Regions from separate parts of the Lysobacter helvus genome, predicted to be linked through region 1. Evidence: predicted binding sites of a transcription regulator. Region 1 holds the regulator's gene; the other holds the start of a gene.
What was found. The regulator HrcA, encoded in region 1, represses chaperone genes, less so after heat shock. The targets are predictions, from matches to a motif close to TTNGCACTCNNNNNNNNNGAGTGCNAA.

Region 1 (7,670 bases):
GTGTCGCGCGCCCCGCGGGGCGCGCGACGGGAGCGCAGGGAGGCGCATGAACGACTCGTTCACTCGCATTGACTCTGCCATCACCGGGGGCACCCGAAGGTGCGGCCCATTGATTCGCACAACGCGATGAAGGAGTGGTCGTGACCAGCTTTTCCCGCCGTACGTTCCTGCAAGGCCTCGCGGCCGCGCCCATCGCGCTTGGCGCTTCGGGCTCCGTGTTCGCTGCGACCACGCCGGTCCGCTACGACATCGCCACCGCCGACGGTGCGCGCATGCTCGAGATCTACGCCAACGCCGTGCGCGCGATGCAGGGCATGGGCCCCGACAATCCCCTGAGCTGGTCGTGGCAGTGGTACACGCACTTCGTCAACGGCGCGACCAACAAGGCCGCCGAACTCACGCGCATCTTCGGCGACACACCGACGCCGATGCGCACGCTGGCCGAGGAAGTCTGGAACACGTGCCAGTCGCACTCCGGGCAGAACGCCAGCTACTTCCTGCCGTGGCACCGCTTCTACGTGTGGACGATGGAACGCATCGTGCGCCAGGTGAGCGGGCATCCGGAATTCACGATGCCCTACTGGGATTACTGCTCCGCCGATCCCGCGCGCCGCGGCGTGCTGCCGGAACAGTTCCGCCTGCCGAACGACCCGGTGTACGACTGCCTGTATCGCGCCAATCGCACCACGCTCGCCAATTCCGGCCAGCCGATCCAGCTGAACCAGCCGGGCGATGCGATGGACATCAACGACATCATGGCGAAGACGGCCTACAACACCGTCGGCTCGGTGACGGGCTTCTGCCGCGCGATCGACTCGGGCATCCACGGCCGCATCCACACGCTGGTCGGCAACGGCCGCGGCATGGGCGCGGTGCCGTACGCGGGCAACGATCCGTTGTTCTGCGTGCACCACGCCAACATCGACCGCATCTGGGCCAGCTGGAACAAGAACGGCAACAAGAACCCGACCGATCCGATCGCCTACCCGTGGATCACCACGTCGTTCGCGATGGCCGACGCCAACGGCGCGCGCATCTCGCGCCAGGTCAAGAATCTCTACAGCGCATTGCAGCTGGGATACGACTATGACCGCTTCGTGCCGAAGCCGCCGGTGACCACCACCACGCCGCCGCCCACCACCACGCTGGCCGCCAAGTCCGCGGCCGCGACCGCCACGCGCATCGCCGCCGCGCAGACCGAAGCCGACCTCGGCGCCACGCCCACCAAGGTGCGCATGCTGCGCATCAGCGGCACGCGCAAGACGGACGTGCTGGGCCTGGACACCGACAACCGCCGCGCATTGCTCGTGCTGCGCAAGCTGCACACCTGGAAGCAGCCGGAAGTGCTGTACCACGTGTACATCACCGCGCGCCCCACCGATCCGGTGGACAACGCGCACTACGTCGGCGCGATCAACTTCTTCGACGCCGAGTTCCACGACCACGGCGGCGGCAGCAAGCTCGATGAAGCGTTGGGCGAGAATTTCTTCAGCTTCGACGTCACCGCGCTGTTGAACACGATCGCGAAGAAGCCCCACGGCGTGGCCGCGGGGAGCGAGTTGTACGTGACTTTCGTGCCGGGCGGACGCCCGGTGTCGGGTGCGAACCCGATGGTCGCTTCGATCGAACTGGTGCGGCAGTAACTGCCTGGGCCCCTCTCCCGTTCGGGAGAGGGGTCAACTGATCATTCGGTCCCAGAAGCCCTTCACCCCGTCGAGGAACGTCGAGGCTTTCGGCGAATGGCGCCGCGCGCCCTCGCCGACGAAGGTGGCTTCGAACTTCTCCAGCAACTCGCGCTGTTCCGGCGTGAGGTTGACCGGCGTTTCCACCGCGACCTTGCAATACAGGTCGCCCGGCGCGCGGCTGCGCACCGAACGCACGCCGCGATCGCGCAGGCGGAACACCTTGCCGCTCTGCGTTTCGGCGGGGATGCGCAGTTCGATGTCGCCGCCCAGCGTGGGCACGCGGATCGAATCGCCCAGCGCCGCCTGCGAGATGCGCACCGGCACTTCGCAATGCAGGTCGTCGCCTTCGCGCTCGAAGATGTCGTGCGGACGCACGCGCACTTCCACGTACAGGTCGCCCGGCGGCGTGCCCGGCGGACCGGCCTCGCCTTCGCCGGACAAGCGGATGCGGTCGCCGTTGTCGACGCCCGCGGGGATCTTCACCGAGAGCACCTTTTCTTCCTCCAGGCGCCCCTGCCCCACGCACGGCTTGCACGGGTTGATGATGACCTTGCCGCGCCCTGCGCAATGCGGGCACGTCTGCTGCATCTGGAAGATGCCGCGCTGCATGCGCACCTGGCCGCGGCCGTGGCACGTGGTGCAGTTTTCCACCTGGCCGTCGGCCGATCCCGACCCGTTGCAGTGCTGGCACGAGACGAGCGTGGGGACTTCGACGCGCTTCTCGATGCCCGAGACCGCTTCTTCGAGATCGAGCTCCATCACGTAGCCGATGTCGGCGCCGCGCCGCGGGCCACCGCGCCCGCCGGCCCCGCCGCCGAAGATGTTGCCGAAGATGTCCCCGAAGATGTCGCCCATGTCGGCGTAACCGCCCGGGCCACCACCCCCACCGCCGCCCATGCCGTGTTCGAATGCAGCGTGGCCGTGCTGGTCGTACATGCGGCGCTTGGCCGCGTCCGACAGCACTTCGTAGGCTTCCTTGCATTCCTTGAACGCGGCTTCCGCAGCGTGGTCGCCGGGATTGCGATCGGGGTGGTGCTTCATCGCGCAGCGGCGATAGGCCTTCTTCAGGTCTTCGTCGCTGGCGTCGCGGGCCACGCCCAGGGTTTCGTAGTAGTCGCGTTTGCTCATGGAGCCGGGTTCTTCGAAAAAGTGCGAAAGCTTATACGGCGGGGCCCGGGACCGGATCGGCGGATGTCGCCTTTCGCAGACCCGGGCCCCGTTTCCGCATGACCGGGACGGCCGTTACTTGTTGTCGTCCTTGACTTCGGTGAACTCAGCGTCCACCACGTCGTCGTTGCGCGGCGCACCTCCCTGCGGGCCGCCGGCGTCGCCGCCGCCGCCCTGCCCGGCCGAGGCCGCCGCCACCAGCGACTGCGCGGCTTCCTCGAGCGCGCGGGTCTTCGCGTCGATCTGGCCCTTGTCGTCGCCCTTCATCGCGGTCTCGAGGTCGGCGAGCGCGCCTTCGACGCGGCCGATCACGTCGCCCGGCACCTTGCTGCCGTGCTCGGTGATCGCATTGCGCACCGAATGGATCATCGCGTCGGCGGTGTTGCGCGCCGTCACCAGCTCATGGAACTTCTTGTCGTCTTCGCGATGGGCTTCGGCGTCCTGCACCATCTGCTTGATCTCGTCTTCCGACAGGCCCGAGCCGGCCTTGATCTCGACCTTCTGCTCCTTGCCCGTCTTCTTGTCCTTGGCGTGCACGTGCAGGATGCCGTTGGCGTCGATGTCGAAGGAGACTTCGATCTGCGGCATGCCGCGCGGCGCGGCGTCGATGCCGGCCAGGTCGAAGCGCGCGAGCGACTTGTTGAAGCGCGCCTGTTCGCGTTCGCCCTGCAGCACGTGCACCGTCACCGCGGACTGGTTGTCGTCCGCCGTGGAGAAGACCTGCGAGGCCTTGGTCGGGATGGTGGTGTTCTTCTCGATGATCTTGGTGAACACGCCGCCGAGGGTTTCGATGCCCAGGCTGAGCGGGGTCACGTCGAGCAGCAGCACGTCCTTGACGTCGCCGGCCAGCACGCCGCCCTGGATCGCCGCGCCCAGCGCGACCGCTTCATCCGGGTTGACGTCCTTGCGCGGTTCCTTGCCGAAGAACTCGCCCACCGCCTGCTGCACCTTCGGCATGCGGGTCTGGCCGCCGACGAGGATGACTTCGCTGATTTCGCTCGCGCGCAGGCCGGCGTCGTTCAGCGCGATGCGGCACGGTTCGATCGTCTTCTTGACGAGGTCGTCGACCAGCGCTTCGAGCTTGGCGCGCGTGAGCTTGATGTTGAGGTGTTTCGGGCCCGAGGCATCGGCCGTGACGTACGGCAGGTTCACTTCGGTCTGCTGCGCGGAGGACAGCTCGATCTTCGCGCGCTCGGCGGCGTCCTTCAGGCGCTGCAGCGCGAGCGGATCCTTGCGCAGGTCGATGCCCTGGTCCTTGAGGAATTCCTCGACGAGGTAATCGATGACGCGCTTGTCGAAGTCTTCGCCGCCCAGGAACGTGTCGCCGTTGGTGGAGAGCACTTCCACCTGCATCTCGCCGTCCACGGACGCGATCTCGATGATCGACACGTCGAACGTGCCGCCGCCCAGGTCGTACACCGCGATCTTGCGGTCGCCGCCCTTCTTGTCCATGCCATAGGCCAGCGCGGCCGCGGTGGGCTCGTTGATGATGCGCTTGACGTCCAGGCCCGCGATGCGGCCGGCGTCCTTGGTGGCCTGGCGCTGGCTGTCGTTGAAGTACGCCGGCACCGTGATGACCGCTTCGGTCACCGTCTCGCCGAGGTAGGCCTCGGCCGTCTTCTTCATCTTCTCCAGCACGCGCGCGGAGATTTCCTGCGGCGAGAGGTTCTTGCCGTCGCTCGTGGCCACCCACGCGTCGCCGTTGTCATGGCCCATGATCTGGTACGGGACCAGGCCGATGTCCTTCTGCACTTCGGCGTCCTGGAACTTGCGGCCGATGAGGCGCTTGACGGCGAAGAAGGTGTTCTTGGGATTGGTGACGGCCTGGCGCTTGGCGGATGCGCCGACCAGCACTTCGCCGTCCTTGGTGTACGCCACGATCGACGGGGTGGTGCGGTCGCCTTCGCTGTTCTCGATGACGCGCGCCTTGCCGCCTTCCATGATGGCCACGCACGAATTGGTGGTGCCGAGGTCGATGCCGATGATCTTGCCCATGTGTTGCTCCCTCCGGGGATGTCGCTATTCGAAATTGGTTGGCGGGCTGCCCGCCGGACTGCACGTGATGTAGGGGCCGCTTGGCCGCCTTCAAGGCTCGGTCGTTGCGTTCAATCGTGTTTCGCGACCACGACCAGCGCCGGGCGCAGCAGTCGCTCGTTCAGCACGTAGCCCTTCTGGAAGGTCTGCGCGACCGCGCCGGGCGGCAACGCGCCGGCCTCGACCATGCTCATCGCCTGGTGGCGTTCGGGGTCGAAGCTGTCGCCGGCCTGCGGGAACACTTCGACGAGGCCGTTGGTCTCGGCGATGCGGTGCAGCTGGCGCAGCGTGAGCTCCAGGCCTTCGCGGAGGGGGTCGGATTGCGCGGCGGCGGCAAGGCCCGCTTCCATGCTGTCGAACAGCGGGAGCAGCTCGGTGAGCAGGCGTTCGTTGGCGAACTTGCGCGCCTGCTCCACGTCGCGGGCCAGGCGCTTGCGCTGGTTGTCGAGGTCGGCGCGTTCGCGCAGCGCCTCGGCGCGCAATTGCTCGACTTCGCCCTTGAGTTGTTCGATCTGGTCCTGGGGAGACAGCTCGCCTTCCAGGGCGGCGTCGCTGTCCTGCGGGTGTTCGTGGGTCATCTGGAAAGGTCCGTGGTTCGGCGGCGTCCTCCGCCCGAACCCCCCGCATGCGGTCGCCGGCCGGGGCTTTCAAGGCCCGGGGCCCCGTTCAGTCCTTCGGCGGCGCCTCCAGGGCGGCCCCGAGGACGTCGGCGGCGGCCTGCACGACGGGGATCACCCGGTCGTAGGCCATGCGCGTGGGGCCGATCACCCCGAGCACGCCCAGCACGCGCCCGCCGGCGACGTAGGGCGCGGTGACCATCGAGACCGATTCGAGCGGCGCCATGCCGGTCTCCTCGCCGATGAAGATGCGCACGCCCGGGGCGCGCGCGGTGCGTTCGAGCAGCTGCAGGATCTCGCGCTTGCGGGCGAAGGCTTCGAACAGGTCGCGCAGGCGGTCCAGGTCGGACAGGTCCTGCACGCCCATCAGGCGCGTCTGGCCGGCCAGCACCACGTCGTCCTCCACGCCCGGCGCCAGCGCCTGTTCGGCCAGTTCGACGGTGTGCGCCAGCAGCGTTTCCATTTCGCTGCGCGCGTTGTTCAACTCCTGCACCAGGCGCGCGCGGATCTCCGCGAGCGGGCGTCCGGCGAAGTGCTGGTTGAGGTAGTTGGCCGCGCGTTCCAGCTCGCCCGCGTCGTAGGGGCGGCGCGTGTGCAGGATGCGGTTCTGCACGTCGTTGTCGGCGAAGACGAGGATCGCCAGCACGCGCTGCGCATCCAGCGGGACGAAATCGATGTGGCGGAAGGCGAACTGCTCGCGCTTGGGCACCCCGACCACGCCGACGAAATGCGTCATCGCCGACAACAGTTCCGACGCGCTGCCCAGCAGGGCCTGCGTGCCCGACCCGGCCGGCAGCTCCTGGCGCAGGCGCGCGAGCTCCCCTTCGGGCAGCGAACGCACCTGCAGCAGCGAATCCACGAACACCCGGTAGCCCTGCGTGGTCGGGATGCGGCCAGCGGAGGTGTGCGGCGAACTCAGGAGCCCGCCCTCCTCCAGGTCCGCGAGGATGTTACGGATGGTCGCCGGGCTGATGTCCAGGCCCGCGTGGCGGGCCAGCGTCTGCGAACCGACCGGTTCGCCATCGTGGATGTAGCGCCCGATCAGCGTGCGCAGCAGGTGCCGTGCGCGCGGATCGAGGTCGCCGGGGAGTTGCGTGCGCGAAGCCATGGGGCGGGTATACGGCGCGCGGCAGGTGGGCGCAAGCGGATTGCGTTGCACGCAGTCTCGGTTCCTGCGACGACGAATCTTTTACGCTATCGCCCCATGCTCACCCATCTCGCCATCAAGGACTTCGCGGTCGTCCGCGCGGCCGAACTCGATTTCGCCGCGGGCCTGACCGTGATTTCCGGCGAAACCGGCGCGGGCAAGTCGCTGCTGGTCGACGCGCTGGGCTTCCTGTCCGGGGCGCGCGCCGACAGCGGCGTGGTGCGCCACGGGGCTGAACGCGCGGAACTGGTCGCGGTGTTCGACCTGTCCGATGCGCCCGCGGCCGCCGCCTGGCTGCAGGAACAGGACCTCGACGACACCGATGCCGGCGCGACATGCCAGTTGCGCCGCACGCTGCGCGCCGACGGTGGTTCGAAGGCGTGGATCAACGGCCGCCCCGCGACGATCGCCCAGGTGGCCGAACTCGCCGGGCGCCTGGTCGAAATCCACGGCCAGCACGAACACCAGGCGTTGATGGCGCGCGGCAGCCAGCTCGCGCTGCTCGATGCCTTCGGCCGGCACGCGCCGTTGCAGGCGCAGGTGCAGGCCGCCGCGCGCACGTGGGCGGCGCTGGTGCGCGAACGCGACGCGCTCTCGCAACGCGGCGATCCCGGCGATCGCATCGCCTTCCTCGAACACCAGCTGCAGGAATTGCAGCGCGATGCGCTGGAGCCCGCGGCGTTCGCCGACCTCGTCGCCGCGCACCGCCGCCATGCGCACGCCGCCGGCCTGATCGAAGCCTGCGACGCCGCCGCCGCGCGCCTGGGTGGCGAAGACGGTCCGGCCCTCGGGCGCCAGCTGCAGCAGATGCGCAACGACCTCGCGCGCCAGGCCGAACACGAACCGCGCCTGCTCGAGATCGACGCGATGCTCGACACCGCCGCGATCCAGCTCGACGAAGCGGCGTCCCTGCTGGAACGCGTCCGCGCCGACCTGGACCTCGACCCCACCGCCTTCGACGACCTGGACCGCAAGCTCACGCGCCTGCACGACTTGGCGCGCAAGCACCGCATCGCGCCC
Region 2 (7,670 bases), 1.3 Mb from region 1:
GTACTTCTCCATCTCCTTGCAGCTCACGCACCAGTCCGCATAGAAGTCGAGCATCACCGGCTTGTTCGCGCTGCGCGCGGCGGCGATCTCGCGATCCAGGTCCTCGACCGACTTGATGCGCTTGAACGCGATCGCTTCCGACCGCGCGCCCGTGACGCCGGCAAGGGGTTGCAGCGGATCGTGTCCGCCGGCGAATGCACCAAGCAATTCCGCCGCACCGACGACGCCGAGCACGAGCGCCGCGAAGCGCGCCGCCAGCCGTGCACGCGATGTCGTGCCCTGCGAAAACACCCACGCCGCCGCCCCGAGCGCCAGCAATCCCCACAACGCGAGCGTCGCCGCCCCCGGCAACACGCGCGACAGCATCCAGATCGCAAGCCCGAGGAACACGAAACCGAACACGCGTTGCACCGCGATCATCCACGGCCCGCTCGTCGGCATCCCGCGGCCCGCGGCCATGCCGAACGCGATCAACGGCGCGCCCATGCCCAGCGCCAGCAGGAACAATGCCGCGCCACCGAGCACCGGATCGCGCGCCTGCGCGATGTAGAGCACTGCGCCCATCAACGGCGGCGCGACGCACGGCCCGACGATCAGCGCCGACAACGCGCCCATCGCCGCCACCCCCACCCACGAGCCACCGCGCTGGCGATCGCTCACCGCGCCCAGGCGCGCGCGCAATCCCGCGGGCAATTGCAGTTCGTACAAACCGAACATCGACAACGACAGGATCACGAACAAGGCCGCGAAGGCGCCGAGCACCCACGCGTTCTGCATCCACGCCTGCAGGTTGGCCGCCGCGCCGAGCAATCCCGCGAGCACGCCGGCAATCGTGAACACCACCGCGCTCGCAAGTACGTACACCAGCGACAGCGAGAACGCGCGCGTCGCACCGATGCGTTCGCCGCGGCCGGCGATGAGGCCCGACAGGATCGGCACCATCGGCAACACGCAGGGCGTGAACGCGAGGCCGAGCCCGTAGGCGAAGAACAGCAGCAACGTCCACGCGCGCTGCTTGCCGCCCAGGTCGCGCGCGAGGCGCTGGTCGGCGGCGAGGTTGTCGGCAGGCGTTGCAGCGGTCGCACCCGACACGGTGCCAGCGGGCAGCGACACCTGGATCGAACGCGTCATCACCGGATAGCAGATGCCTCCGGTCTGGCAGCCCTGGAACGACACGCGCAACGTGCCGTCCACGGCATTCACGTGCGTGCGCTGCACGGCCACCGGCACTTCCACCTGGTCGAAGTACACGACCACGTCGCCGAAATGTTCGTCGCGATGCTGCGTGCCCTGCGGCCAGCGCGGCGCGCCGAGCGACAGGCCCTGGCCATCGAGCTTCAGCGTGGTCTTGTCGCGATAGAGGTAATACCCGCGCGCCGGCGTGAAGCGCAGCAGCAGCGCGTTGCCGCCGTCGGCGATCGCTTCCACCTTGAACGCCTGCTCGGGCGGAAGCGGTGCGGCATCGACCTGCGCGCCGCCCGCATCGCCGAACAACGCGGAGGAGGCCGGCGCGCGCGCGCCGAGCAACGGTTCGACCGACGCCGAAGGCAATGCGACCTTGATCGTGCGCACCTGCGGTGGATAGCAGATGCCCGCGTCCGCGCAGCCCTGGTACTTCACCTTCAGCTCGACGCCTTGCGCCTCCGGCGCGATCGTGCCGCCATACGTCGCGATCAGCGCATCGCGGTAGATCTCCACGTCGCCGAAGAACTCGTCGTGCTTCGGATGCCCCTTCGGCATCGCGAGCGTTCCGCCATCGATGCCCTGCACGCCGATGCGCTGGCGATACAGGTAATAGCCGGGCGCAATCTTCCACGTCAGCTCGATGCGGTCGCGCGCGGGCGCGTCCACCGACAGCGCGAAGGCCTGGTCGACGGGCAGCAGGTCCTTTTCATCGATCGCCCGCGCATCGCGCGCCACGCCCGACAACGCCAGGGCGCACAACGCGAGCAATGCGTTTCGAAGGTATTGCGTCATTGCACTTCCCCGGCGATCCACTGGAGGTAGGCCGGCAGGCCGGCGGCTTCGACCGCGATCAGCTCGGGCAGTTCGTAGGGATGCAGCGCCACTAGCCGGGCCTGCAGGTCCGGCAATCGTTCGCGCGTGGTCTTGACCAGCAGCAGCACTTCATCGGCGCGCTCGACCCGGCCTTGCCAGCGATATGTCGAACGCAACCCCGGCAACACGTTGACGCAGGCGGCCAGGCGTTCGCCCACCAGCGCATCGGCGATGCGTTGCGCGGTGTCGGCATCGGGGCAGGTGCTGAGGCAGAGCAGGGCGGTCACGGGGCGGCCACGGATGGGGGCCGCATAGGGTAACCGCGCGGGCACGGCGGCCCGCGGGACGCAGCGGTCTGCGCAGTCGTCAGTCCAGCGTTTCGTAATACGCGTCGCTGGTCATCAGCGAACGCGTACGCGGGCGGCCGGTGCGCTGGCTCGCCAGTTCTTCCATCAGCTCGACCAGGGCGAGGCGCGCGCGCACTGGCGCTTCGCGGAAGGCCATGAGTAATCGCTGCTCGAGCGAATCGTCGACCAGCAGCGCGTCCACCGCCGACACCGAATCCAGCACCGTGTCCCGCGATGGCGCCATCTGCCCGCGTCCGGTGGCGAGCCATTCGAACTGCACGCCGGTCACCATCGCGATTTCGCGCAGGTGCTTGACGCTCGGGTTCTTGCCTTGCGGCGCTTCCCAATGGCTCACCGCGCTGCGTTGCACGCCCACGGCCTGCGCAAGCTGCGTCTGGGACATGGCGGCATGGCGGCGAGCCAGGCGGATGCGTTGTTGGGACGTCATTGGGTGGGTCGACAACTCTGTGCGATGTAACGGTGGAAGGAAGTTTCAGCGGCTGTGAAGGCGTTATCGGCACGTTAAACCCGGGAACAGTCGTGGGGATAGCGAAGAAGCCAACAATAGTCACCCCGTGAATGATAATGGCCGCATCCTGTCTACTTTTGGTAGCGGGCACGGTCACCACCGGGGCGGGCGCGAGGCGGGGCGCGGCTCTGGCTACCATCCGACAGCGCTTTTTGCCTGCCACCAGTCTTCACAACCTGCGACGGCGTCCGCAAGCTGCGCCCTCGTCGAACGGAATTTCGGCAGCAAGGGACTGGGAGCGGGGGAGCGGCGAAGGAACGCCAGCCACGGATCGGCACCCGTCACTCCGGGGGCGCGCACGGCATCGTGTGCGCCCTTTCTTTTTGCCTCTTGAAAGCACCAGGGGCTTTCCCCAACTCCCTCCCCGTCCCGGCGCGCCGGGCCTTTTCGTGTCGCGGTTTTGGCAGTCGGGTCCCCGGACTGCTAAGCTTCGCGCCCTTTCCCCAATCGACTCAACGACTTGCGAGGGTTGTCAATGAACATCAAGCCGCTCTACGACCGCGTTGTCATCAAGCGCATGGAAGAAGAAAAAATCTCCGCCGGCGGCATCGTCATCCCCGACTCCGCCACCGAAAAGCCGATCAAGGGCGAAGTCGTCGCCGTCGGCGACGGCAAGGTCCTCGACAACGGCTCCGTCCGCGCGCCGAAGGTCAAGGCCGGCGACAAGGTCCTGTTCGGCAAGTACAGCGGCACGGAAGTGAAGCTGGATGGCACCGAGTACCTGGTCGTGAAGGAAGACGACATCCTCGCCGTCCTCGGCTGAGCGTCGTTTCCGCACAACAAGCAATCACAAGAATTCTTCTACTGAGGTAATCCGCAATGGCTGCCAAGGAAATTCGTTTCGGTGAGGACGCGCGCGCCAAGATGGTGCGCGGCGTCAACGTGCTCGCCAATGCCGTCAAGGCCACCCTGGGCCCGAAGGGCCGCAACGTCGTGCTCGAGAAGAGCTACGGCGCCCCCACGATCACCAAGGACGGCGTGTCCGTCGCCAAGGAGATCGAGCTCGCCGACAAGTTCGAGAACATGGGCGCGCAGATGGTGAAGGAAGTCGCGTCCAAGACCTCCGACAACGCCGGTGACGGCACCACCACCGCCACCGTGCTCGCGCAGGCGCTGATCCGCGAAGGCATGAAGGCGGTCGCCGCCGGCATGAACCCCATGGACCTCAAGCGCGGCATCGACAAGGCCGTCGTGGCCGCCGTCGCCGAGCTGAAGAACATCAGCAAGCCCACGGCCGACGACAAGGCGATCGCGCAGGTCGGCACGATCTCCGCCAACTCCGACGAGTCGATCGGCAACATCATCGCCGACGCGATGAAGAAGGTCGGCAAGGAAGGCGTGATCACGGTTGAAGAAGGCTCGGGCCTGGAGAACGAGCTCGACGTCGTCGAAGGCATGCAGTTCGACCGCGGCTACCTCTCGCCGTACTTCATCAACAACCAGCAGTCGATGTCGGCCGAGCTGGATGATCCCTTCATCCTGCTGCACGACAAGAAGATCTCGAACGTCCGCGACCTGCTGCCCGTCCTCGAAGGCGTGGCCAAGGCCGGCAAGCCGTTGCTGATCGTCGCCGAGGAAGTCGAAGGCGAAGCGCTGGCCACCCTGGTGGTCAACACGATCCGCGGCATCGTCAAGGTCTGCGCCGTCAAGGCGCCGGGCTTCGGCGACCGTCGCAAGGCGATGCTGGAAGACATGGCCACCCTGACCGGCGGCACCGTGATCTCCGAAGAAGTCGGCCTCTCGCTCGAGAAGGCGACCATCAAGGACCTCGGCCGCGCGAAGAAGATCCAGGTCACCAAGGAAAACACCACGATCATCGACGGCGCCGGCGAGACCTCCGCCATCGAAAGCCGCATCAAGCAGATCAAGGCGCAGATCGAAGAGACCTCTTCGGACTACGACCGCGAGAAGCTGCAGGAGCGCGTCGCCAAGCTGGCCGGCGGCGTTGCGGTGATCAAGGTCGGTGCCTCGACCGAAATCGAAATGAAGGAAAAGAAGGCCCGCGTCGAAGACGCCCTGCACGCCACGCGCGCGGCGGTGGAAGAAGGCGTGGTCCCGGGCGGCGGCGTTGCGCTGATCCGTGCGCTGGCTTCGGTCGGCAAGATCACCGGTGCCAACGAAGACCAGAACCACGGCATCCAGATCGCCCTGCGCGCGATGGAATCGCCGCTGCGCGAGATCGTCACCAACGCCGGCGAAGAGCCGTCGGTCGTGCTCAACAAGGTCAAGGAAGGCTCGGGTAACTTCGGTTACAACGCGCAGACCGGCGAGTACGGCGACATGGTCGCGATGGGCATCCTGGACCCGACCAAGGTCACGCGCACCGCGCTGCAGAACGCCGCGTCGATCGCCGGCCTGATGATCACGACCGAAGCGATGGTCGCCGAGCTGCCGAAGAAGGACGAACCGGCGATGCCGGGCGGCGGCATGGGCGGCATGGGCGGCATGGATTTCTAAGAGCGCAAAGCGCATCCAGATCCAGGCAGTCCAGGTAACGCAGAAAGGCCCGCGCAAGCGGGCCTTTCTCGTTGTCCCCCTCCCCGCCCCGCGGGGAGGGCAGGGGAGGGGACGCTCCGATCGCCGTAACCTCACTCAAGGCGCATGCGTAAAGTCGATGCGCCCATACAACCCGTGCTCCTCGTCGTTCGGCCCCGACGCAAAGAACAACGTATCCACCGGCTGGTCGCTCAGCCCGTTGCCGAACTGCATGCCCCACAACCCGTCGACGTAGATCGACGAACCGTCGCGATGCCGCAGGTTGCCCAGCAACGTGCCCGACGACGCCCCGTACGCATTGATCTTCCCGTCGCCGAAATTCCCGACGAGCAGCGCGTTGTGGAACGTCCCGAACGCCGCCGGCGCGAGCGCGAGGCCCCACGGCGCATTGAGCGCACCGCGCGTGGCGATGCGTCGCGCGAACTTCCCGTTCGGCTTGAACACGCTCACGAAGCCGCACCCGGCGCAGCGCACTTCGTCGGACATCGTCGCGTCCTGCTTGGCATAGGTGACGTAGATGTCGCCGTTGATCGCCTGGATGCCGAACGGCGCATAGCCCTTCGGGATGCCCGGATCCTTGAACGCGCCGGTGGCCAGCGTCACCGGTTTGAAGTTGCTGTCGAACACATCCACGCGCGCGTGGAAGAAGTCGGTGGCGTAGATCAACTGCGTCAGGCCGTCGCCGCTCAACGCCAGGCCCTTGTAGTTCGTGCCGTCGGCCGAGTGGTTGATCATGCGGATCGCATGCGTGACATCCACCGCGGGCGACCAGGCGGCGATCACGCCCTGTTCGGTGGCGAACAGGAAGCGCGCGGGCCCGCTCAATGCCCCCTGCGTCACCACGAACGCATTCGAACCGTTGAACACGATGCCGGTGGGATTGCCGCCGGTCGTCATCGTGGGCGAAGGAATCGCGACGACGAGCGACTGCACGACCCCGTCGCCGTCGTACAGCGTGGACACCATCCCGTCGGCGGCGGACACCCACACGAAGCCGAACGGATTGAACGCAACCCCCCACCCGTTCACCAGGTTGGGATCGACGTGCGCGGCGGGGATGGTGCCGTCGGACACGAGGTTGCGGACCTTGTAGTAACCATCCACGGCCAGCGCGGAAGGCGCGGCCGCTGCAAGCACCAGGGCGAGGCCGACGGCGCATGCGGCGCGCCGGCGATGTCGGAAGAGCAGGGACATGGCAGGACTCCTGCGGAAGTGGGGGATTGGGAATGGCTGCGGCGCCGGGGCGTGGCCCGTGTTTCGCCGCGCGCATGCATCCCGTCGCGGCGCCGCTTGGTTCAACCCAACGACACCCTCACGCCCGCGCAACGCGCCGGGGCCTGCAATCGCCGCCGTCGATTGAACCGACCGACCCGCGCGCAGGCATGCACTGCGCATCCCGGAGGTCTGCCCATGCCGCGTCCCGTGCCCGAAGGCGAAACCCACCGCATCGCGATGGACGATGTCGACCTGCTCGGCCTCGTGGCGATGGAGGACATGCACGCGTTCGAAGCGCTCTATCGCGCCTACGCGCCGCGCCTGCGCCGCTTCCTGCGCGGCGTGCTGCGCCAGCACGCGCTGGTGGACGAAGTGCTCGACGACACGATGCTGGTCGCATGGCGCAAGGCGCACACGTTCGACGCGAGTTCGCAGGTGTCGACGTGGCTGTTCGCGATCGCGTACCGCCAGGCGATGAAGGCCGTGCGGCGCAGCGACATGCCGCTGCCCGATCCGCGCGACGAACCACGCGCGCCGAGCGACACCGAACCCGACGGCACGATGCAACGCCACCAGTTGCGCGCGCGCCTGGACGCGACGATCGCGCAACTCACGCCGGAACATCGCGCGGTGATCGAGCTGACCTACTTCCACGGGCATGGCTGCAAGGAGATCGCCGAGATCGTCGGGTGCCCCGTGGCCACGGTGAAGACGCGCATGTTCTACGCGCGCCGCCGCATGAAGACCTTGCTCGGCGATGCCGGGGCGGAGGCACTGTGAACGGTCGCGTGCTCTCCTTCGAAGGGCGCGGGCATCGCGCCATCGCCTTGCTGCTGCCGTGGTACGCCAACGGCACGTTGTCGCAGGACGAACACCTGCGCGTGCAAGCGCACCTCGCCGAATGCGCCGCATGCCGGCAGGACGTGGAGGCGATGCGCACGCTGATCGACGACGGTCCGGCGCACGTCGAGGCCCCCGATGTCGATCGCGACTGGCAGCGCCTGCGCGGTCGCCTGCATGCCACGCAACGCGCGCCGGTCTTGCGCGCTCGCTGGCCGCGCCTGCGCACGGCCTGGCGCGGGACC

Region 2: groES (co-chaperone GroES) is a predicted target of HrcA. The motif match lies at 3,275-3,301, and genes of this name have one in related genera.

The regions. Positions count from the first base shown of each region.
Region 1 is NZ_AP024546.1:2,984,468-2,992,137, forward strand. It holds gene LYSHEL_RS14590 (tyrosinase family protein) at 141-1,643, shown strand; gene dnaJ (molecular chaperone DnaJ) at 1,677-2,813, opposite strand; gene dnaK (molecular chaperone DnaK) at 2,928-4,847, opposite strand; gene grpE (nucleotide exchange factor GrpE) at 4,958-5,464, opposite strand; gene hrcA (heat-inducible transcriptional repressor HrcA) at 5,553-6,611, opposite strand; gene recN (DNA repair protein RecN) at 6,708-7,670, shown strand, end outside.
Region 2 is NZ_AP024546.1:1,707,793-1,715,462, forward strand. It holds gene LYSHEL_RS08370 (protein-disulfide reductase DsbD) at 1-1,977, opposite strand, end outside; gene cutA (divalent-cation tolerance protein CutA) at 1,974-2,285, opposite strand; gene LYSHEL_RS08380 (helix-turn-helix transcriptional regulator) at 2,365-2,748, opposite strand; gene groES (co-chaperone GroES) at 3,350-3,637, shown strand; gene groL (chaperonin GroEL) at 3,694-5,331, shown strand; gene LYSHEL_RS08395 (TIGR03118 family protein) at 5,467-6,564, opposite strand; gene LYSHEL_RS08400 (RNA polymerase sigma factor) at 6,781-7,365, shown strand; gene LYSHEL_RS08405 (zf-HC2 domain-containing protein) at 7,362-7,670, shown strand, end outside.